3 regions of the Bacillus cereus group sp. BfR-BA-01383 genome follow, and region 1 is predicted to be linked to each of the others. Evidence: riboswitches for the same ligand, from Rfam matches in the RefSeq annotation. Region 1 holds a riboswitch; each other region holds the start of a gene.

Region 1 (7,692 bases):
TGAAAGTTCGACTAGCAAAAGGATTTGCCGAAAATCCTAATGTTTTAATATTAGACGAACCGACAAATCATTTAGATGAGATGAGTACGGAATTTCTCATTAAACAAATAAAAGATATGAAGGGTACAGTTATCGTTGTATCGCATGATCGATATTTTTTAGATGTTGTCGCAACAAAAATATGGTCAATTGAGGATAAGAAATTAATTGAACATAGTGGTAATTATACGAGTTATATGAAAGCACGTGAGCAAAAAAGAAAGACGCAGCAGCGTGAATATGAAAAACAACAAAAAAAGATAGAACAAGTGGAAACTAATATAAAAGAATTAAGTTCATGGTCACAAAAGGCACACGCGCAGTCCACAAAACAAGAAGGAGTTAAAGAATTTTATCGTGTAAAAGCGAAGCGAATGGATGCGCAAGTTAAGTCAAAACGAAAACGTCTTGAAAAAGAGCTTGAGAAAACGAAAGTAGAGCGTGTGAAAGAAGAGTATTCAGTTGAGTTTTCTATTCAAGCGAATAAAAAAGTAGGAAAACGCTTTTTAGAAGTGAAACAATTGAGGAAAGAATTTGATGGACGGACATTATTTGAAAACGTTAATTTTACAATCCAACACGGTGAGAAAGTTGCAATTATTGGACCAAACGGTAGCGGGAAAACAACATTATTGAAGATGATTATGGAAACGGAAACTGTCCAAGGAGAAATATGGATTTCACCATCTGCAAACATCGGTTATTTAACACAAGAAGTATTTGATTTACCACTGGATCAAACACCAGAAGATTTATTTTTTAAAGAGACATTTGAAGAAAGAGGGAAAGTCCAAAATTTAATGAAACATTTAGGATTCCAAGCTTCTCAATGGAAAGAGCCGATTGAGCATATGAGCATGGGAGAACGAGTGAAGTGTAAGTTAATGACATATATTTTAGAAGAAAAAGATGTTCTAATTTTAGATGAACCGACAAATCATCTAGACCTACCTTCACGTGAACAGCTTGAAAATACATTAGCGGAGTATAATGGAACACTAGTTATAGTTTCTCATGATCGATATTTTCTGGAGAAAACAACTAATACGAAATTAGTGTTTTCAAATAACACGATACAAAAGCAGCTGGAAGAGTCTACTAAAACAAGAGATGACATTGAAGAGCTACGTTTAACGTTAGAAACAGAGCGACAAGAGGTATTAGGTAAATTAAGCTTTTTAACTTCTAAGGACAAAGGATATAAAGAACTTGACGAACGATTTATAGAACTTACGAAGCAGATAAAGGAGCTTTAATGTAATTATGGGTACCTCTAGCTAGGAGGTATCTATAATTATTTTCAATTTCAAACGTAATTAAGGGGGGGAAATGGGAGAAGAGAGTCCGACTAATTTATTTTGAATAGACTGTGGAGATATTTACTTACAAGAGTTTACCACCAAAGATGCGGAGAGTATTTATAAAATATCAAATCAACGAAAGAACAACGGGTTAATTGGGTTGCAAATTATGAAATTCCAGCAAACAAAGCATTTCTTGATGCAGTGAAAACTAAGACAAACATAGATAACATTACTTCATCTAGCAGAGTTTCACTAGCTTCTTAAATCGTATTCGAATTTTGAAGTGAACTATTTTGAACTTCCTTTTCTTTACGGACTTTTTGTAGCATTTCAAGTACGCTCTATAAAGGAACACCTTGTCTGAAATAATATTTATCAACAAAAAAACATCACCACGTATACCGAAATAGATAATGATAAAGCGCTCTCGATGGAATTCGAGGGCGCTTTATATTATATTGGAAGAGGGATTTGGTAGAAAAATATGGGGGGATATTATGAAGATTCAAGTTGTATTGTCAGGATATGGGACAGTAGGAAAAGAGTTTATTAAATTATTACATGAAAAATATTTATATATAAATGAAACATATGGAATAGATTTAGTTGTAAGTGGTGTATTAGGTAGAAATATTGCAATACATAATGAGGAAGGTTTGTCTATTCATCATTTATTGATGTATGGTGACGGTACTGCTGCGATTGAAAAATATATAGAGCATCATCCGAAAGAACGTGCAACAAATAACATAAGTGGTTCTGTATTGGTAGAATCAACTGTTACAAATCTTAAAGATGGAAATCCAGGGAAACAATATATAAAACAAGCAATTAAGAAAAATATGGATATAGTTGCAATTTCAAAAGGAGCACTCGTTACAAACTGGAGAGAAATAAAGGAAGCAGCAAAGCAGGCTAATGTACGAATTCGATATAGTGGTGCAACTGCCGCGGCACTACCGACATTAGATATTGGACAATTTAGTTTAGCTGGTTGCAATATTGAAAAAATAGAAGGAGTTTTAAACGGGACGACTAATTATATTCTTACAAAAATGTATGAAGCAGATATGACATTTGAAGAGGCTTTACAAGAAGCGCAAAATAAAGGGATTGCTGAGACGAACCCAACATTAGATATAAGTGGTTCCGATAGTGCATGTAAATTGTTACTTTTGACAAACAGTTTAATGAGAGTAGAGAATACGCTTACAGATATACATGTAAAAGGAATCGAAAACGTTACAAAACAACAAATACGAAATGCTAAGGAACAAAATAAGTTTATTAAATTAATTGCATCAGCGTATAAAGATAAGGATGGAAATGTGAACCTTAATGTTGAACCTTATGAAATAGAACAGGAACACCCACTTGCAAAAGTAAATGGGACAGAAAAGGGAATAACGTTTTTTACAGATACGATGGGGCAAGTTACTACAATTGGTGGAGCATCTAATCCACGCGGAGCTGCAGCAGCAGCTTTAAAAGATGTAATTAACTTATACCGAAAAGATTTGTAAGACCGTACCGCCCATTATAGAAAATACATATGTAGTGGACCTTTTGAGAATGAAATAAATATGCAAAAATAATTGCAGGGGGTAAGGAATTGTTTAAGGATTTTAAAGTTGTAAAAGATCGTCCCGTTTATATTCAATTAAAGGATTATTTGAAAAAGATGATTATGAAAGGGCATTTGTTAGGGAACCAAAAAATCCCATCAACAAGGGAACTGAGCGAATTATTATCAGTGAGCAGAAATACAGTACTCTCTGCTTATGCGGATTTAGAACAAGAAGGGCTCATTTATGCAGTTAAAGGAAAAGGAAATTTTGTTGCGAAGGTGGATATAAGTAACACCTCGTCTGTTGAAATAGATTGGAAAAATAGACTTAATACAGTTACCGCATTAGCGGATGAATTAGATTTAATGAAACATGGAGTTCGCTGGGAAAAAGGAATGATTGTTTTTAATAGTATAGCCCCGGACGAAAAGCTATTTGATGTTGAAAATTTCAAAAGAGCTTTTCTTACTCGTATGTCCATTGAAGGAGATATCGTATTGAATTACGGATATGCAAAAGGTTATCGACCTTTAATGAATTATCTACTTCATTACATGGAAATGAAAGGTGTAGATATTTCGAACAAAGATATTTTAATTACAAATGGATTTACAGAAGGGTTAGATATTGTACTATCTTCTTTATCGAAGAAATCAGGGCGTGTTATTTGTGAGAATCCAACTCACCATGCTGCACTGAAGCTTTTTCGCTTGCATGGACTTGAAGTTCATGGGATTAATATGAATGAGGATGGTATTGATACGAATGAAGTAGAAAAAAGTTTACGTGAAAAGGATTTTGATTTTGCTTATTTAATTCCTTCTTATCATAATCCAACCGGTATAGTTACGAGTTCGGAGAAAAGAACGGAACTGATGAGATTATTTTCAAAATATAAGATTCCGATTATTGAAGATGGGTTTAATGAAGAATTACGTTATTCAGGCTCACATTTAGCACCATTATTAACTTTTGCTGGGGCTGGTAATAATGTAATTTATATTAGTAGCTTTTCAAAGGTACTTTTCCCTGGTTTACGAGTAGGTTGGATCATTTCAGATAAAGAACTGATACATTATTTAGAAAGTGTAAAAAGAGCAAGAACGATTCATACTTCTACGTTAGATCAAGCTGTTCTGTATCAATATTTACATGAAGGGTATTTTGAAAAATATTTAAAAAAAGCAAGATCTGTTTATAAGAAAAAATATGAGTTAGCTGTTGAGGCATGTAATCAGTACATTCCGTTTAAAAGAATGACTGGAGATGGTGGACTTCATTTATTTATAGAGTTAGAAGAAATAATTAATGCCCGCACACTTTTACAAAAGTGTTATGAGAAAGGCGTAACGTTTTCTCCTGGAGATGTTTTTTATTCTGATGGTGGGGGAGCGAATACCTTCCGATTAGGCTTTTCACGTTTGAAAGAAAAGGAAATAGTTAGCGGGATTCAAATAATTGGTGATACACTAAAAAATGAAATTTGGAGTTGAGAAAATGAGAATTGGCGTTATTATGGGAGGAGTATCCTCTGAAAAACAAGTTTCAATTATGACTGGGAATGAAATGATTGCACATTTAGATAAAAGTAAGTATGAAATAGTTCCAATTACGTTAAATGAAAAAATGGATTTAATTGAAAAAGCGAAAGACATTGATTTTGCGCTACTCGCATTACATGGAAAATACGGAGAAGATGGTACAGTTCAAGGAACGCTTGAGAGTTTAGGTATTCCTTATAGCGGTAGCAATATGTTATCTAGCGGTATATGTATGGATAAAAATCTTTCAAAAAAGATTTTGCGCTATGAAGGAGTAGAAACACCCGATTGGATTGAACTTACAAAAATGGAGGATCTAAATCTTGAAGAGTTAGAGAAGTTAGGATTTCCGTTAGTGGTAAAACCTAACTCTGGCGGCTCGAGTGTTGGAGTAAAGATCGTCAAGGATAAAAATGAATTAATTACAATGCTGGAAACTGTATTTGAATGGGATTCAGAAGTAGTAATTGAGAAGTATATAAAAGGCGAAGAGATTACATGTTCCATTTTTGATGGGCAACAGTTACCGATTATTTCAATTCGACATGCAGCCGAGTTTTTTGACTACAATGCAAAATATGATGATGTTAGTACAATTGAAGAAGTTATAGAACTTCCAGCTGAAATACAGGAACGTGTAAATAAAGCGTCACTGGCTTGTTATAAAGCATTAAAATGTAGTGTTTATGCAAGGGTTGATATGATGGTGAAGGACGGAATTCCATATGTAATGGAGATTAATACATTACCAGGGATGACGAAATCAAGTTTATTACCAAAAAGTGCAGAGGCTGCGGGGATTAATTATAGTAAACTATTAGATATGATAATTGAAACTTCATTAAAAGTAAGGAAAGAAGAAGGTTTTTAAAATAATTGTGCAATTAAAACTTTTGATAGTTCCGCGAAGTATGCTATGATAATTACAATACGACAACTAAATATTTATCCACTAGGGGGGCCTTTTATAGGCTGAGATCAAATGTATTTTTGAGACTCTTAGTACCTGATCTGGTTAATGCCAGCGTAGGGAAGTGGGAAAGACTGATAATATGTAATCAAGATATTTATAATGTCTATTTCACTTTCTTTACGCCTGTAAAGAAAGTTTTTTTATTTTACAGCTTTAATAAATGGGATAAATATTTATGTTTTATAAATTATTGGAGGGATTTAAATGACTTTTTCACAATCATTACGCAAAGAAGTAGATTCAATTTGGGAAGCTAGTTTTAATCACCCTTTTGTAAAAAAACTTGGCGAAGGAACGTTAGATTTAGCTAGTTTTCGCTATTATGTGCTTCAAGATTCATATTATTTGAGTCATTTTGCTAGAGTACAAACTTTAGGAGCTGCAAAAGCTCTTGAATTAGAAACGACTGCCCGTATGGCGCACCATGCTCAAAATACGTATGAGGCGGAATTATCATTACATGAGAATTTTGCCAAAAAGCTAGGGATTACAAAAGAAGAAAAAGATCATTTTATCCCTGCGCCAACTGCATATGCGTATACTTCACATATGTACCGTGCTGCGTATGAAGGGCATTTAGGGGATATTATTGCAGCTATTTTACCTTGCTACTGGTTATATTATGAAATTGGTGAACGTTTAAAAGTGTGTCAACCTGAAGAGCCAATTTATCAAGAATGGATTTCTGCTTATGGATCTGATTGGTTCCGCACGTTAGTTGAGGAACAGATCGCTCGGTTAGATGCTATAGCTGAGACAGTAACAGAGGCAGATCGTAATCGTATGAAACAGCATTTTATTATTAGTAGTCAATATGAATATTCATTTTGGGATATGGCTTATACATTAGAAAAGTGGCCAGTGAATACTGATGTAAAAGATGTAATTGGATAAAGAGTAGAGGTATTGCTATACATAGGTATAGACAATACCTTTTTTTATAGTTTTTTGATGATCAAGACAAATGAAGAAAGGAAGTAAGAATTATATGGAAAAATTAAGGTTATTAACATTGTTGTATTCATTTGCAAAATCAAATGATTCGATTTCAAAGGTAACAATTACGTCGGTAAGGATAGGTATAACTTGATCAATATCGTTTTTTATAGCTTGAAATGGCCTGGCCCAGTCGATCCCGTGATTCCGGTAGGCGCCCAGTATCGCCAGTAGGTCCTGTAATACCCGTCGGTCCAGTGTTACCAGTTGAACCAGTTGAACCAGTAGTACCTGTTGGGACCTGTTGGAAATTGAAAAGGTTGCATAGGTGGGAGTGTAGGTCCGATTGAACCTGGATTTAATGCAGCGGAGGATAAAAACTTGTCCAATATAATTCACCTCTGAAAAATTCGTGTTACTAATAGTAAATGCAATGATAGAGCAAAGCGAAATGGACAAGCGATTGTATATGTGGAATTTAATAAAATAGTGATTTTAAAAAGACTACTACCTTAGTTTCTTATGTGAGTAGTAAAGTGACTTCCATTATTCGTGGTTTAAATGAAGTGGTATTGGTTTTAACTCGACTTCAAATAATTCACTTTCAAGTTCATTAAGTGCATACATTGATATAGGGTATGGAGATGTATTAGACAAAACTTGTGATGAAATAGGTTCTCCTGATGATGAGAAAAATGTAACAAACACTTTTGAAAGTGGAGGGACCATAATAATTACATGGTCAGTTTTTTGTAACGTATTAACCAACTCCAAAATTATATAGTTTTATAAGAATTTAAAACTATATTCGATAAATATACAGATATTCTTATTAATGCTTTTCCATTAGTGAATTGAGAAAATTAATATTCATTGTAAACAATCTAAGAGCACACATGTATGCGTGCTCTTAGATTAGAAAGATAGTTTTCTATGAGTGGGGGCCTCATAAAATAGCATATGCTTGTCCGATTTAAATGTGTGTCAAATCTATAAAAATATATTTTGGCATGTATAAGAAAAATTAAATGTTAATTGGCTAGCATTGTTTTTTTATTAATGAATTTGTGCAACCGTTAAAGCTGCAGAACGAATGTCTACTGTACCAATTACTTCAACAAGTACAATTTGAATTAAATCACCAGGGTTTAAGTTAATTAGAATGAGGGTAAGTATTAGTAAAAAACTTATTTTAGCATTTGGTACTTTAATTTAGTTGGAGTATGATGAGGTTGTTCTACTTTACATATTTTATTATTACATGTATATATTCAGCCGCGATGCGTGAGTGTCGTGGCTTTTGTGTTCCTTATTGAGGTTAGTATTCTGTT
Region 2 (7,692 bases), on a different contig from region 1:
GGTGTTTTTTGTAAGTTCATATGGTCAAATGTAGTAATTTCTTCTTTTCCTAAGAACTGTGCCATTGCACGGTTATGGTTTTCAGAAATACCGTAGTGGTCACCGTAGAATACGATAACTGAGTTGTCATAAATACCTTCTGCTTTTAGACGTTCAACAAAGTGTTTCATTGCTTCGTCTAAATAACGAGCAGTTACCATGTAGCGATCAAATACGCCATCACCAGAATTGTATTCATCGATTAATTTCGTACTGTCATCATAAGTGAATGGGTAATGGTTTGTTAAAGTAAGGAAGCGAGTATAGAATGGTTGCTTCACTTCTTTTAACATATCAATAGATTGATCGAAGTATTCGATATCTTTTAATCCCCAGTTTAATTTTGTTTCTGGCGTAATCTTGTAGTCAAGCTCGTTGTAGTAACGATCATAACCAAGTGCCGGATACATAATGTTACGGTTCCAGAATGTTGCGTTGTTTGCGTGGAATACCGATGTGTGATACCCTTGCTGACGTAAAATTTCTGGAGTTGCTGTATATTCGTTGTTACCGTGTGTGAAGAATACAGCACCGCGGTCTAGTGGATATAGTGAAGTATCTACTAAGAATTCAGCATCAGATGTTTTACCTTGCCCAGTTTGATGGAAGAAGTTATCGAAGTAATAACTTTCTTTCGCAAATTGGTTTAAGAATGGTGTAACTTCTTGTCCGTTAACTTGTGCACCAATTAAGAATGTTTGTAATGATTCAAGAGAGACAACAATTACGTTTTTCCCTTTTGCAGTACCAAACATATTTGGATCTGGTTTACTTTGTGTTGTTTTTACATAGTTTTCTGCTTCTTGCAATTTACTACTATCAGCAAACGCTTTTTGTGAACTTGATTTTGCTTGTAAGCCAAGATCATATACTTGGTGTACATATAGTCCTAAGTTTTTAACTAGCATAACGCGGTCGAATGAACGTGTTAATAGTTCTGGACGCTCAGCTTCTGCAAGTCCTAGGTTTGCGCAGAAAATAGCAACCGTTGATACGAAGTATAAAGAACGCATCGGACGTGCTACACGCTCTGTCGGTGCAAAATCTTTCTTCTTCTTCAATAGAACGAAGAATACGATAATATCCGCAAATGCAAGGATAATTTTGAAGTTCAATAATTCTTTCACACTAGAACCTAAGCTCCCAAAGTTAGACGTTTGTCCTAGTACTGGTAAAGTAACGAAGTCATTGTAGAATCCGTAGAACATTACGTTACCAACAAGAATGAACGTTAAGATGAAGTTAATTCCAAGTGCTATATAGTTACGTTTTTTTCCTTTTGCAAATAATGCAAGTCCCACAAACAGTAATGATGCTGCTAATGGACTAATGAATAAAATGAATTCTTGCATGAAAGATTCAAGTTTTAAATCAAAGCTTGTGCGTGTAATAATGTAGGTCTTCAGCCATACGGTCAAAGCTACGAATAAAGTGAAACGCACATTTTGAAATTGTGATTTCAAGGTTTCTTTCATTCATTTCCACCCTTTCTCTATCAGGCTTGGTCGATTTTGGAGCGAAAAATGCTAAAATAAAAAATACATAGTTTTCTTTGCCATAATTAGAGGTTCTATATTCACCCATATACGACTATAACTATGCATACCCTTTTGGTTTCTTTTGTTGCTCATAAGCATAACGTCATTTCTGTATTATACAACAAAATTCATTTCTGAGAAACACTATAACATTTTACATTTTTTGTATGTGAGTTGTCACTACCAGTGAAAACTTTAACATTCGTTTATATGTCCGTCAACTAGAAAATATAACAAAGATGGAACAAAGTGTTAAGTGAAAGTGAAAATTTCCATGGTTGAGAAATAAGAAATGAAGATGGGTAAGTGGTTGTCTAGAAACCTATTATATGAAGGAAAGTGTGTGAAAATTAACGAACACTTGTTCTTTTTTGGTTTGTTTGTTACAATAAAAATTCATTGATAGATTATGTGTAATTTTGATGAACTTTTACTGATAACATATTGTAGCTTATTTCTTTTAAAAATAGGGAGGCTTTCACATGGAACAAAAATTTTCAGTTGAAGCGTTTTGGAAGAAAGTAAAACATGTTGCAAAGCAAGCGGGGCAGTCGGTTATTTATGCCAGTTTATTATTGTTTTACGTTTTACAAAGACCTGATGTTCCAAAACGAGTGAAAATTATTGTAATTGGAGCACTTGTTTATTTTATCACACCGATAGATGCTATCCCAGATTTCGTTGCTGGAATTGGTTATACGGATGATTTAGGGGCGCTAACGGCCGCGTTAATACAGGTGTCGTTATACGTCAATGAAGAGGTGAAAGATAAGGCGCGAGTGAAATTGGCAGAATGGTTTAGTTCGGATATAGACACATCATTTATCGATCAGAAATTAGATCAATAGGTGAGAACTGTCATAGGATGACAGGGCGAACGTAAGCGAGGAAGTGCATTATGCCATCAGGAAGAACGCATACGAAAATAAACTTAATATCCCTTCCGGTTGTTTTGTTTCTGCTTTTTTCGTATGGATTAACAAATTTTGATTTTTTATTAACTTTTGCAATTGGCTTTTTAGTAGGTACTTCATTTTTAACACCTGATTTAGATACGTACAGTAATGCGTATAATAAATGGGGATTCCTGCGTATATTTTGGTATCCATATAAAAGGATGATGCCGCATCGTTCCTTTTTTACACATACGGTTATACTTGGTGATGTGATTCGTATCGCATACATGTTAATCGTATTTTCTCCATTTTTATTCCTATTAAATGTAATAGCATTTGATGGGAATTTAATAGAAATTGCGAAGGAACATGAGGTTGAAATTGTAACGTTCGTAATGGGAATTGTTGTGGCAAGTACGCTCCACATTATAGCGGATAAAGTGAATACGCGCCGAAAGAAAATGATGAGAAAAAAGAAAAAACGCAGAAGATAAAGTGAAACTTTAATCAGTGGGGGGCATCCCCTACGGATTATTAGCCCACACCAATCGGGCGTTTACGGGATAAAGGACACTTGCAATTTGCAAGTGTCCTTTTTAATTAAACGTTTGTTTAAAATTAAGCTTTCAGTACTTTAATACCTTTTACGATATTCCAAATGAAGTAGTATAAGCTAATGATTCCGCAAATACATAAGACGATGATTGCTCCAATTCCAAGTGTTACGTCTGGTTGATCAGATCCGATGCCCATAATTCCTAGAATAACTAATCCAATAAATGAAGCGATGCTTGGAATGATATGTGTCCATAGAGCACGTTTTGCATGTGGTTTTGTTTCAGAATCGCCCACAATCCATACGATAATAGGGAATAAGATAGGTGCGAATAGTACACTAAAGTATGATAAAGCAGCTAATATTTTGTTTCCGTTCATATGTATCACCTCATGAATAATTTCCGTTGTTATACATTCATTATGCAATAATGTTGGCAAGCTTCCTATCGATGAACATTACAAGAACGTGACGTTTTTGTAAGATTTCTACATTAAATAATGAAATTTTCAAAAAAATCTTTTTAAATAAAAATTGTTATGATAAAGTATAAAAGAAGTTATTGAAAACGTTTTCCGGAGCGTTTTTATTTTTAGACTTAAAGGTATGATGACCTGATAGTCTATTGATAAGGTTATATCTATTTAAAAGGGGATTCTTTAGGGGGAGAGAACAATGAACACATGGACACAAGTTTACGATCCGTTCGGTAACATTTGGATTTCGGCAGCAGTCGCACTTATTCCAATCATCTTTTTTTTCTTAGCTTTAGCAGTATTCCGCATGAAGGGGTATGTGGCAGGATTTATTACAGTTGTACTTACAATTTTGGTGGCGTTATTCGCGTATAAAATGCCATTCACAATGGCAATGGCAGCGACCGGATACGGTTTTTTATACGGATTATGGCCAATTGCTTGGATTATCATTATGTCGGTATTTTTATATAAAATTTCTGTGAGAACAGGTCAATTCGATGTGATTCGTGCGTCAGTATTATCAATTACGAACGATCATCGTTTACTCGTTATTTTAATCGGTTTTTCATTTGGCGCATTTTTGGAAGGGGCAGCAGGGTTTGGTGCACCAGTAGCAATCACGGCAGCGCTTCTTGCAGGTCTTGGCTTAAATCCTTTATATGCAGCAGGTCTTTGTTTAATCGCAAATACTGCACCGGTAGCGTTCGGAGCGATGGGCATTCCAATTACGGTTGCTGGACAAGTAACAGGTATTGATCCGCATAAAATTGGACAAATGGCTGGACATCAATTGCCATTCTTATCATTATTTGTTCCGTTCTTTATCGTATTTTTAATGGATGGATTTAAAGGAGTAAGACAAACATGGCCTGCGTTATTTGTAGCAGGTAGCTCATTTGCAATTACACAGTTCATTACAGCGACATTTTTAGGACCAGAACTTCCTGATATTACGTCAGCGCTTGTAAGTTTAGTAAGTTTGTCGCTATTCTTAAAAGTTTGGCAGCCGAAAGAGATTTATCAATCTAAACAAGCGGATAGTGAAGTAGCCGCGGCAACGACAACGACATCAACATCTATGCCGAAACTAACAGTAGGAAAAGTAGTAAAAGCGTGGTCTCCGTTTATTATTTTAACTGTGATGGTAGTCATTTGGAGCCAAAGTTTCTTTAAAGCATTATTCGCTCCAGGCGGCGCATTAGAGAGTCTTGTATTTAAGTTTGAAGTCCCAGGTTTACACAATTTAGTAATGAAAGCAGAGCCGATTGTAAATCAACCGACGCCTTACGAGGCAATTTTGAAGTTTGACGTATTATCAGCAACGGGAACAGCAATTTTAATTGCTTGTATCATTTCTATCTTTATTTTGAAAATGAGTGCGAAAGATGCAGTAGTCACATTTAAAGAAACGTTAAACGAACTTAAGATGCCAATTCTATCAATCGGATTTGTGTTAGGATTTGCGTTTATCGCAAACTATTCTGGTTTATCTTCTACATTAGCATTAGCACTAGCAGGAACTGGCGGATTATTCCCGTTCTTCTCACCGTTCCTAGGTTGGATTGGCGTATTCTTAACAGGATCAGATACGTCAGCGAACGCACTATTCTCAAATTTACAAGCAATTACAGCGCAGCAAGTCGGTGTATCTGAAGTGCTTCTCGTTGCAGCAAATACAACGGGCGGTGTAACAGGTAAAATGATTTCTCCGCAATCGATTGCAATCGCTTGTGCGGCGGTTGGTCTTGCTGGGAAAGAATCAGATCTGTTCCGCTTTACAGTGAAGCATAGTTTATTCTTCGTAATTATTGTGGGGATTATGACATATGTACAGGCTTATTATTTAACTTGGATGATTCCGTAAACAACAAAAGAAATAACCTTTGCATTTTTCAGATTATCGTGTATGATGGGAAAGTATTGAAAATTAAATCAGTGATAAACTAGGGGTGCCTAACGTATGCGTAGGCTGAGAGAGAAGCGCGTGAACTTCTTAACCCTTTGGACCTGATCTGGCTCGTACCAGCGTAGGGAAGTTAACGGCTTTACATAATGATGCCTTTTATGAGCCAGGTCCTTATTTTTTTATGGACCTGGCTCTTTTTATTTTGGCATGCGCTGGCCATATCTCGTCCTTGTCACGAACAGGGGGGTAACAAAGGTGATGAAACAATCTGTTTCAGCTGAGCAAATTGAATTGAAGTCGAGTTTACCAGGAAGTAAGAAAGTGTATGTGGATGGACCACGCGCGGGTATGAAAGTGCCGATGCGTGAGATTGAACAAAGCGATACAAATGGTGTTCCAAACAAGCCGATTCGTGTGTATGATACGAGCGGTCCTTATACAGATCCTGCGTATAAAGTGGAGTTGGAAAAGGGGATTCCAACGCCGCGTCATTCTTGGATCATGGAGCGCGAGGATGTAGAGGCATACGAAGGGCGCGAAGTGAAACCAGAGGATGATGGTGTGAAAGTGGCTTCGAAACATACACCTGTTTTCCCGCAAATGGATCGCCAGCCGCTTAGAGCGAAGCAAGGTGCCAATGTAACGCAAATGCATTATGCGCGTAATGGTATTATTACGTCTGAGATGGAATATGTTGCGATTCGTGAAGGAGTAGAGCCTGAGTTTGTTCGTAAGGAGATTGCAGAAGGTCGTGCAATTTTGCCAGCGAATATTAACCATCCGGAAGCAGAACCGATGATTATCGGGCGTAATTTCCATGTGAAGGTAAATGCGAATATCGGAAACTCAGCTGTCTCTTCTTCTATTGCAGAAGAAGTAGAGAAGATGACGTGGGCGACTCGCTGGGGTGCAGATACGATTATGGATTTATCTACAGGTAAAAATATTCATACGACGCGTGAGTGGATTATTCGTAATGCTCCGGTACCAGTTGGAACAGTGCCGATTTATCAAGCGCTTGAAAAGGTAAATGGAATAGCAGAGGATTTAACGTGGGAAGTGTATCGTGACACGTTAATTGAGCAAGCGGAGCAAGGCGTGGATTACTTTACGATTCACGCTGGTGTATTACTTCGTTACATTCCAATTACTGCAAAGCGTACGACAGGTATCGTTTCTCGTGGTGGTTCAATTATGGCACAATGGTGTTTATTCCATCATAAAGAAAACTTCCTATATACTCATTTTGAAGAGATTTGTGAAATTATGAAGCAGTACGATGTTTCGTTCTCTCTTGGAGATGGATTACGTCCAGGTTCCATTGCAGATGCAAATGATGAAGCGCAGTTTTCAGAGCTTGAGACACTTGGTGAATTAACGAAAATTGCTTGGAAACATGATGTGCAAGTTATGATTGAAGGACCTGGGCATGTACCGATGCATTTAATTAAAGAAAATATGGAGAAAGAACTTGATATTTGTCAGGGCGCGCCGTTCTACACACTTGGGCCGTTAACGACAGATATTGCACCAGGATATGACCATATTACATCAGCGATTGGGGCTGCGATGATCGGATGGTTTGGAACGGCGATGCTTTGTTATGTAACGCCGAAAGAACATTTAGGTTTACCGAATAAAGATGATGTTCGCGAAGGTGTTATTACGTACAAAATCGCTGCGCACGCAGCTGATCTTGCGAAAGGGCATAAAACGGCCCATCAGCGTGATGATGCACTTTCAAAAGCACGCTTTGAATTCCGTTGGCGCGATCAATTTAATTTATCTTTAGATCCTGAGCGCGCGATGGAGTATCACGATGAAACGTTGCCAGCAGAAGGAGCGAAAACAGCTCATTTCTGTTCGATGTGTGGACCGAAGTTTTGTAGTATGAGAATTTCACATGATATTCGTGAATATGCGAAAGAAAATGATTTAGAAACGACAGAAGCAATTGAAAAAGGTATGAAAGCGAAAGCGAAAGAATTTAAAGACACTGGTAGTCATTTATACCAATAACACGTTACACCTCTTTACTTGATTGATCACATTGTAGTACCTAACTTAATTATAGAAGAAGCCCCTTTTGCTAAGACGGTAGCAAAAGGGGCTTCTATTTTTTATAAGGCGAAGAATAAGTGTACCCAATAGTATAAGAGGAATAATGTGACGACGGTTGTGAGAGGAATAACGATGAGAGATACGCTTAAATAATCTTTCCATTTCACTTTAATTTTGTTTTGTTTCAGAATATACATCCAAATGAGGGAAGCTAGCG
Region 3 (7,692 bases), on a different contig from region 1:
AACCGATCGGTCGTAGGTTCGAGTCCTACCTGCGGAGCCATGGCCCGTTGGTCAAGTGGTTAAGACACCGCCCTTTCACGGCGGTAACACGGGTTCGAATCCCGTACGGGTCATAAAAAAAGAGTCAGCATATTGCTGACTCTTTTTTATTGTGTATAATCCTCTTTTATCACCTTATTTTTCTGAAATAAATAAAGGGATTTAGGAAAAGCTATGGTATGTATTAAAAGGAGGAGATAAAAAATGACACGAGTTCGAGAACTTATGAGTACTCATATTGTACATTGTACACCATTAGACAATGTATATGAGGCTGCTGTAAAAATGAAGGAAGAATCGATTGGATTGATTCCTGTTGTTGAAAATGAACAAGTTGTTGGGCTTGTTACTGATCGAGATTTAGTTGTTCGAGGGATTGCTGAAAAACATCCTGGATCAAATAAAATTACAAATGTAATGACAACAAACATTGTTTCAGTTTCTCCAGATGATTCTATTGAAAAAGCTACAGAATTAATGGCACAGTATCAAATTAGACGATTGCCAGTAGTTGAGAGTGGTCAACTAGTTGGGATGCTAGCACTAGGTGATTTAGCTATAAGAGAATCAGCAGATGATCAAGCTGGAGTTGCTTTAAGCGAAATCTCGGAGCATACGGAATAAATTAAAAATTAAATTAGTGGGAATTTTAATAGCTACTAATAGAGATATAAATTATGTATAAAGTTCAGATACATTACTCTAGTATATATGGATTAAATTGATATGTTAGCGTGATGTATCTAGGGCATTATATAATAAGTATACAGTTAATATTTTCGACAGTTTTTTAACATTTGTCATTCCTAATTTTTATTAAGAGAAAAAATGATATACTGATAGATATAAGTATTATGAAAGTTTTGAATATAACAATATTCATTGTTAATGATGTAATAATGAGTTAATATTTCCAATGTAGATAAAGTGAAACTTTAATTAGTGGGAGTTTTGTCCATCCCCCAATGATTATTAGTTGAACCAATCGGGCTTTTACGGGCAGTTTTATCTCCGATCTAACTTCCGCGCATTCGCTGAATTTTGAGGTGGGAGTCTTACTGACCGCAAATAGCGGGATAAAAAGGGAAGGGGAATTATATGAGGGCTGTACAGGGCGATCCAAATTGGAATTTGGTTACAGATACATATATAGAACCAAATAATTTCGCTGCATTATTTTCTTTGCTTGTACCTTGTCACCCGAAAGGTGAAGGGAAAGAGCGAACTATATTAGTGTGGAAAGAAAAAGAATTTTATAAAGAAGAAAATGTAGCGGCATTTATCGTATATGGTATGAATAAAGTAAAGAATTTACCGCAGTTTCATAAAGATGAAATTCCAACTTTAGTACGTATCCTTCGTTTATGCCAAGAGATTGGTTGGTACGAAGAGGCAAACACTTTTATGATAGCGCAAGGGCTAGATGAATTTGTCCAAACTTCATTGGAATATGAAAAATGGGATCTTTTGACGCAAGCGGTTGCTTTGAACTACTTAATTATTAAATATCGTATTGGTGAATTAACAGATAAGGATGTAGAAATTTGGGATAGAGTTAAATTTAATGAAAAATGTATAAAAGATTGTAAACATTTATTATCCCATAAAGAAGTATTGGAATTTACGTTCTTTTATATGTGTAAGAGAGCAAAGCTACTGTCAAAAGAGCAGTTAAATAGTGATATGATGAGTCTAGCGATGTATTGTAATACTTTTGTGTATGATTTATATACACATGACTTATTACGAAAGTATCGCAAGTGTACAGACTTTCTATCATATTATGGACCGAGTCAAGTAGTTTTAGCTTGTCAAAGAGCTGTACTTTCTCAAATTTCAGATCGATTAGACCCATTAAAGACAACGCATGTAGATGATTATTTATATGTAATGAAAGAAATGATGGAACATATGACGATAGGGGTAATGGATCGTTATGGTCATTTTATCGGAAAGTTACTTTCTTATGTACCATTTTTCGAAATGATCCAAGTTCCACAGCATGCATATTATTGTGAAGAATTACTGTATATTTGTAAGGGCATTGAATACAAGGAAGAAATACTACGCAATTATATATTTATACAATTACATGATTGTTTACCATCATTCTTTAAACTATTTCTTAAAAATAAGCGTTATGCAACGATTCATGATATTCTTTTTTATTGGTGCGACGATGAACAAAGAATGAGCTTAGAGAAAAAATATAATCTTAGTTTTATTTATGAAAAATATGCTTGTGGATAAACAGTAATTTTTCATATAAAAAATTAATATAAATTAAAAAGGATCTCAAGTTTATGTGAGATCCTTTTTTGTTAGTAAAACAAGGAGAAAGTAACTAAGATAAGAAATAACATTCCATAAAGGAGAAGTTGTGCAGTATAACTTCCTTGTATACCAAAAAAAGTATTCATTTTTTTATATAAATTCAATATATATTTCATTGGATTATCTTTGAAATATTGGTACACAGTGTCTCCTCTTTCTAAGCTTCTTGTTCAAGTTTTTTGTTATTAGGGACATTAATGTATCTAGCTATGAATAATAAAATAGCCATAAAGAATACAGGAAGTACAGTAGATAAATAAAAGCCATTACTAATAACATTTGTTATAAGGGCACTTAATAGAAAAATAGCATTATAAATATGGGCAATTTTTTGTTTTAGTTGCACTTGAAATGATTCCATCATAATTTCTAAAGCAACAAAAGCAATGATAATAGATAAAAATACTGTGTTCGTATTATAAATGATTAAACAACAGATTAAACCTAAAAAGGCTAAGTATTCAATTAAGAGAGGTATATTGCGTGGCATACAATTTACCTAACTAAATATGGCAGTGGATTTACTGCATTAGTTTTTTCAAAATTCCATTCCCCATTATGTAATTCAAAATGGAGATGTTGTCCGTATGAATGACCTGTGTTTCCCATATGACCTACTAATTGCCCAGTTTGTACTTGATCCCCAGCTTGTACAGTACGATCTTTCATATGAGCATAAACGGTTGTATATAATTTCCCGTTTATTTGATGGGCGATGAAGACGACATTACCGTAACTAGCTGAATAATAAGATTTCACAACTTTACCTGCAGCAGCAGCTTGAATAGAGACGTTACCTTGTGCTGCAATATCTATACCATAATGCATTTGTTCCCAACGCATATCAAAGGTTGAGCTAACTCTTCCTTGAGTAGGGAATTTGAAAACTGCTGGAATTGCTGAAGATTGAGTTGTTTTAGCTTGTGATTGCGGTTGATTTTGATTTTGTACTACATAGTGTTTTGCCACATATCCGTATCCTGTACCAAAACGAATTTTATACCAAGTTCCTACAGTTTCTACTACTTGCACTTGTGTACCATTTTGTAATGAACCAAGTAGAGTACTACTTGTACTAGCATTACTACGTACATTAAGTTTTGGTGTTGCAACTGTGTACTTCGTATTATTTTGAACTGTAATTCCTTTTACTAAAGGCTGTGAGCCATTAGATATGAATGCTTTTTGTACATAACCTGTTTGACCATTATGTAAAATCTTATACCAGTCACCTTGCTCTCCTTGAATGGTAACAAACTTACCATTTGGTAATACATCTAAAATTGAAGATTCTAAATTAGGTTCAGAGCGAAGGTTTAATGCATTAGCATTGACGATGTATTGATTATTAGATTGAAGTTTGTTTTTTAGTAGAATAGCATCTTTTTGTACGTAACCTACTTTATTATTAACAGATACTTTATACCAATCATTCGTTGTTTCAAGTATATTCACTTTCGTATTAAAGCGGATTTTATCAATAGATGTGCTATTTGTATTGTCTTCTTTATGTAAAGCTGCTTGATCGACTTTGACATATCCAGTTTTAACATTAGATAATTGTTCAGCATTTGCTTTTTGTATATTTGTTTCTCCCATAGAAGGTAGTAAAGAAGCAATTGCGACAGTAGTTGCTGTTAGAGCAGTAGCTTTCATATTCATATAATAGAGACCTCCTCTAGTTGTATAGTTGTAATTTTATTATAGTATAAATATATAATATAGGGGGTGTATTCACATAAATGTAATATGAAATCAATATAAAAATAAATTTTTTGAGTATAATGATTCCTTTTTATCCAATTCATTAGGATGTTATTTTCTAAAATGGAATATAATTATTGTATAGTTCAATTATTTCATTGACAATTAAGAAAATTAAAACAGTTGATGATGTCTTATTACGGTGTTATACTGACAGTGATAATTTTATAGTTTGCTAGGAGAGCTGGTGTTGCCAGCTGAGAGTGGGCCGTAAGCCTTTGATCCTTTTTATTACCTGATCTAGATTATGCTAGCGTAGGGAAGCACTTCGGACACTAACAATGAGTCCCCGTTTCTTTGCGTATAGAAACGGGGCTTTTTTATTTGAAAATTTCATATTGAAACCACTAGGGGTGCTTGATGTGCTGAGAGAGGAATAATCCTTAACCCTTACAGACCTGATCTAGGTAATACTAGCGAAGGGAAGTGGAACAACGAATAAATTATCCTTTTATTTGCTGTAACCACTTCTTATATAGAGAAGTGGTTTTTTATTTAGATACACATATTGAAAGGGGAAATAGAAATGAAGTTTTGCGATAGATTATTAGAAACTGTGCAACCTGTTTGGGAGATGAGTCATAATCATCCGTTTGTAGTAGGTATGGGGGATGGTACGTTGGAAAAAGACAAATTCCAGTACTATATTATTCAAGATTATTTATATTTGTTAGATTATGCAAAGCTATATGCGATTGGTGTTGTAAAAGCAACGAATCCACAAGTAATGGGAAAGTTTGCTGAACAAATTGATGGAATATTAAATGGTGAAATGACGATTCATAAACAATATGCAAAAAGACTTGGTATTTCTGCACAAGAGATGGAATCTGCGAAACCATCTGCTAAAAATTTAGCCTATACAAATTACATGATGTCTGTATCTCAAAATGGCACACTTGCAGAATTAATAGCGGCACTTCTTCCGTGTATGTGGAGTTATTGGGAGATTGGAAAGCGTTTAAATGATATTCCTGGAGCGAGAGATCATGAGTTCTTTGGAGAGTGGATTCAAGGATATAGTTCTGAAGAATACGGTAACCTTTGTATTTGGTTAATAGATTTATTAAATGAAATGGCAGTTGGAAAACCAGAGAAAGAGCTAGACCGATTAGAGGAGATTTTCTTATATTCCAGCCGATTTGAATATTTATTCTGGGATATGGCTTATCGTAAGGAGATGTGGGGTTTTGAGGAGCAAGAACATACTACAGTTTCATAATGTTTCTTTTCATTATGATGAGAAACCAATCATCAATGAATTAAATGCTTCTATACAAGAGAAAGAATTTGTAAGTATTATCGGACCAAGTGGTTGCGGGAAAAGCACTTTATTTCGCCTTATTACGGGCTTAGAAGAGGCAAGTACTGGACAGATAGAGCTGACAGAAACAAAGAGTCATCCTGTAGGGTATATGCCCCAAAAAGATATGCTCTTGCCGTGGAGGACGATTATTGAGAATGCGGCTTTACCGCTAGAGTGCCAAGGTGTGCAGAAGAAAGAAGCGCAAGTAAAAGCGAAAGAACTGTTACATAAATTTGGTTTACAAGGGTACGAGAAAAAATATCCGAAAGATTTATCTGGTGGTATGAGACAACGCGTATCTTTTATCCGAACTTTATTAACAGGCGGGGAGATATTATTGTTAGATGAACCGTTTAGCGCATTGGATGCTTTAACGAAGGCATCTTTGCAAGAATGGTTGTTTGAACAATGGAAAGAGTGGGAAAAAACAATTTTATTTATCACTCATGATGTTGAAGAAGCGCTCTTCCTTTCGAATCGAATTTTAGTAGTGGAGAAGCAGCCGATAACGACATTGACTGAGCGGATTGTGCCGCTTGATCATAATCGAACACGAAAGGATTTATATAAACCGGACGTGTTAGCGCTGAAAGATGAGATTCTTAGTATGTTACAAAGGCAGGTACTTGTATGATGAACCGATTGAAAGAATTAGTTCCTGCCATTACCCTTTCTAGTATTTTACTCGTTATGTGGGAAATCGGAGCAAGAATTGTAGATGAGATGTACATTTTACCGTCACCGTCTGCAATTGTAATGAAGATATGGAAACTAAAAGATATATTATTTACGGTTCATTTACCGGCAACATTATACGTCGTTTTAATAGGTGTTGTTATTTCTGTCGTATTAGGCGTAGGGCTAGCAATGTTAATGAATGCGAGTACATGGATGGAAAGAGCATTTTATCCATTATTAGTTGCCTCACAAACGATTCCAATTACTGCGCTTGCCCCGCTCTTCGTTTTATGGTTTGGATACACAATCTGGAGTAAGGTTGTTGTTACCGTTTTAATTACGTTTTTCCCTATTGCAGTCAATACGTATGATGGACTGCGTAGTACGAAGAAAGAGTGGGAGGAGCTCTTAGTTACATATGGGGCAACGAAAAAAGATGTTTTTCTTAAGCTAAAGTTGCCCTCTGCTCTTCCGTACTTTTTCTCAGCATTAAAAATTGCAGTTCCGCTTAGTGTGATTGGGGCAGCAATTGGAGAATGGCTCGGTGCACAAGCTGGGCTTGGATATTTCAGTAAAAGGATGATGACCCAGTTAGATGGTGCGGGTGTATTTGCACCAATTGTATTGCTATCATTATTAGCTATTTTTTTCGTCATACTTATTTCTATGTTAGAGAAGAAATTCATTAGTTGGAGGAAGCATTCATGAAATTTTTAAAACGCATCTTTGTGTTTACATTATTAGTTGCAATGATTGCAGGGTGCTCAAGTAATTCAGCATCAGATAAGAGTAAAAAAGAGAAAGAAATAACGGTCATGCTTGATTGGTATCCAAATGCGGTGCATAGCTTTATTTATGCCGCAATTGAAAAAGGCTACTTTAAAGAAGAAGGAGTAAAGGTAAATATTAAATTCCCTTCTAATCCGACTGATCCATTAACGTTAGCTGCAGCAGGGAAAGTGACAGTTGGTCTATATTATCAGCCAGATGTTGTTATGGCCAGAGCAAATGAACAAATTCCAGTGAAATCAATTGGAGCTGTCGTACGTTCACCGTTAAATCATGTCGTATCGCTGAAATCAGCAGGCATTCAATCACCGAAAGATTTAGAAGGCAAAACAGTAGGTTACTCTGGAACACCTTTAAGTGAAGCGTATTTAAAAACGATGATAAAAGAAGATGGTGGTAATCCTGATACGGTGAAAGTAGTTGATGTTGGGTTTGATTTAGTGCCAGCATTAATTACGAAAAAAGTGGATGCTGTAACAGGGGCATACATTAACCATGAAGTACCTGTTATGCGTCATGAAGGCCATGAACCAGCGTACTTTAATCCAGCTGATTACGGAGTACCGAACTATCATGAACTTGTGTTTGTAACAGGTGATAAAACGTTGAAAAAAGATAAAGAAGCGCTGCAAGCCTTTTTACGTGGGGCGAAAAAAGGGTATGACTTTATGAAGAAAAACCCTGATGAAGCATTAAATATTTTATTAGATCATCAAGAAAAAGAAAACTTCCCACTTGTACCAGAAGTTGAGAAGGAAAGTATGAAAATTTTATTAGAGAAG

The links. A riboswitch is a leader RNA that binds a small molecule or an ion and turns the genes downstream of it on or off. The one in region 1 is predicted to bind thiamine pyrophosphate.
Positions count from the first base shown of each region.
Region 2: another riboswitch for thiamine pyrophosphate. It lies ahead of thiC (phosphomethylpyrimidine synthase ThiC); the one in region 1 lies ahead of tenA (thiaminase II).
Region 3: another riboswitch for thiamine pyrophosphate. It lies ahead of tenA (thiaminase II); the one in region 1 lies ahead of tenA (thiaminase II).

Region 1 is NZ_JAKUFP010000022.1:61,295-68,986, forward strand. It holds gene abc-f (ribosomal protection-like ABC-F family protein) at 1-1,295, shown strand, start outside; partial or broken gene MR065_RS18815 (GNAT family N-acetyltransferase) at 1,402-1,571, shown strand; partial or broken gene MR065_RS18820 (DUF3914 domain-containing protein) at 1,604-1,681, opposite strand; gene MR065_RS18825 (homoserine dehydrogenase) at 1,841-2,866, shown strand; gene pdxR (MocR-like pyridoxine biosynthesis transcription factor PdxR) at 2,956-4,404, shown strand; gene MR065_RS18835 (D-alanine--D-alanine ligase) at 4,409-5,323, shown strand; TPP riboswitch at 5,397-5,502, shown strand; gene tenA (thiaminase II) at 5,630-6,319, shown strand; partial or broken gene MR065_RS27480 (exosporium leader peptide-containing protein) at 6,547-6,750, opposite strand.
Region 2 is NZ_JAKUFP010000036.1:21,081-28,772, forward strand. It holds gene MR065_RS22795 (LTA synthase family protein) at 1-1,514, opposite strand, end outside; gene MR065_RS22800 (YkvA family protein) at 2,060-2,425, shown strand; gene MR065_RS22805 (metal-binding protein) at 2,476-2,967, shown strand; gene MR065_RS22810 (magnetosome magnetite crystal formation protein family) at 3,092-3,409, opposite strand; gene lldP (L-lactate permease) at 3,705-5,372, shown strand; TPP riboswitch at 5,444-5,559, shown strand; gene thiC (phosphomethylpyrimidine synthase ThiC) at 5,673-7,433, shown strand; gene MR065_RS22825 (arsenic transporter) at 7,535-7,692, opposite strand, start outside.
Region 3 is NZ_JAKUFP010000050.1:12,135-19,826, reverse strand. It holds tRNA gene MR065_RS25215 (tRNA-Asn) at 1-40, shown strand, start outside; tRNA gene MR065_RS25210 (tRNA-Glu) at 42-113, shown strand; gene MR065_RS25205 (CBS domain-containing protein) at 244-663, shown strand; gene MR065_RS25200 (DUF3965 domain-containing protein) at 1,138-2,289, shown strand; gene MR065_RS25195 (hypothetical protein) at 2,531-2,863, opposite strand; gene MR065_RS25190 (SH3 domain-containing protein) at 2,869-4,035, opposite strand; TPP riboswitch at 4,305-4,416, shown strand; TPP riboswitch at 4,477-4,579, shown strand; gene tenA (thiaminase II) at 4,664-5,359, shown strand; gene MR065_RS25180 (ABC transporter ATP-binding protein) at 5,328-6,077, shown strand; gene MR065_RS25175 (ABC transporter permease) at 6,077-6,829, shown strand; gene MR065_RS25170 (ABC transporter substrate-binding protein) at 6,826-7,692, shown strand, end outside.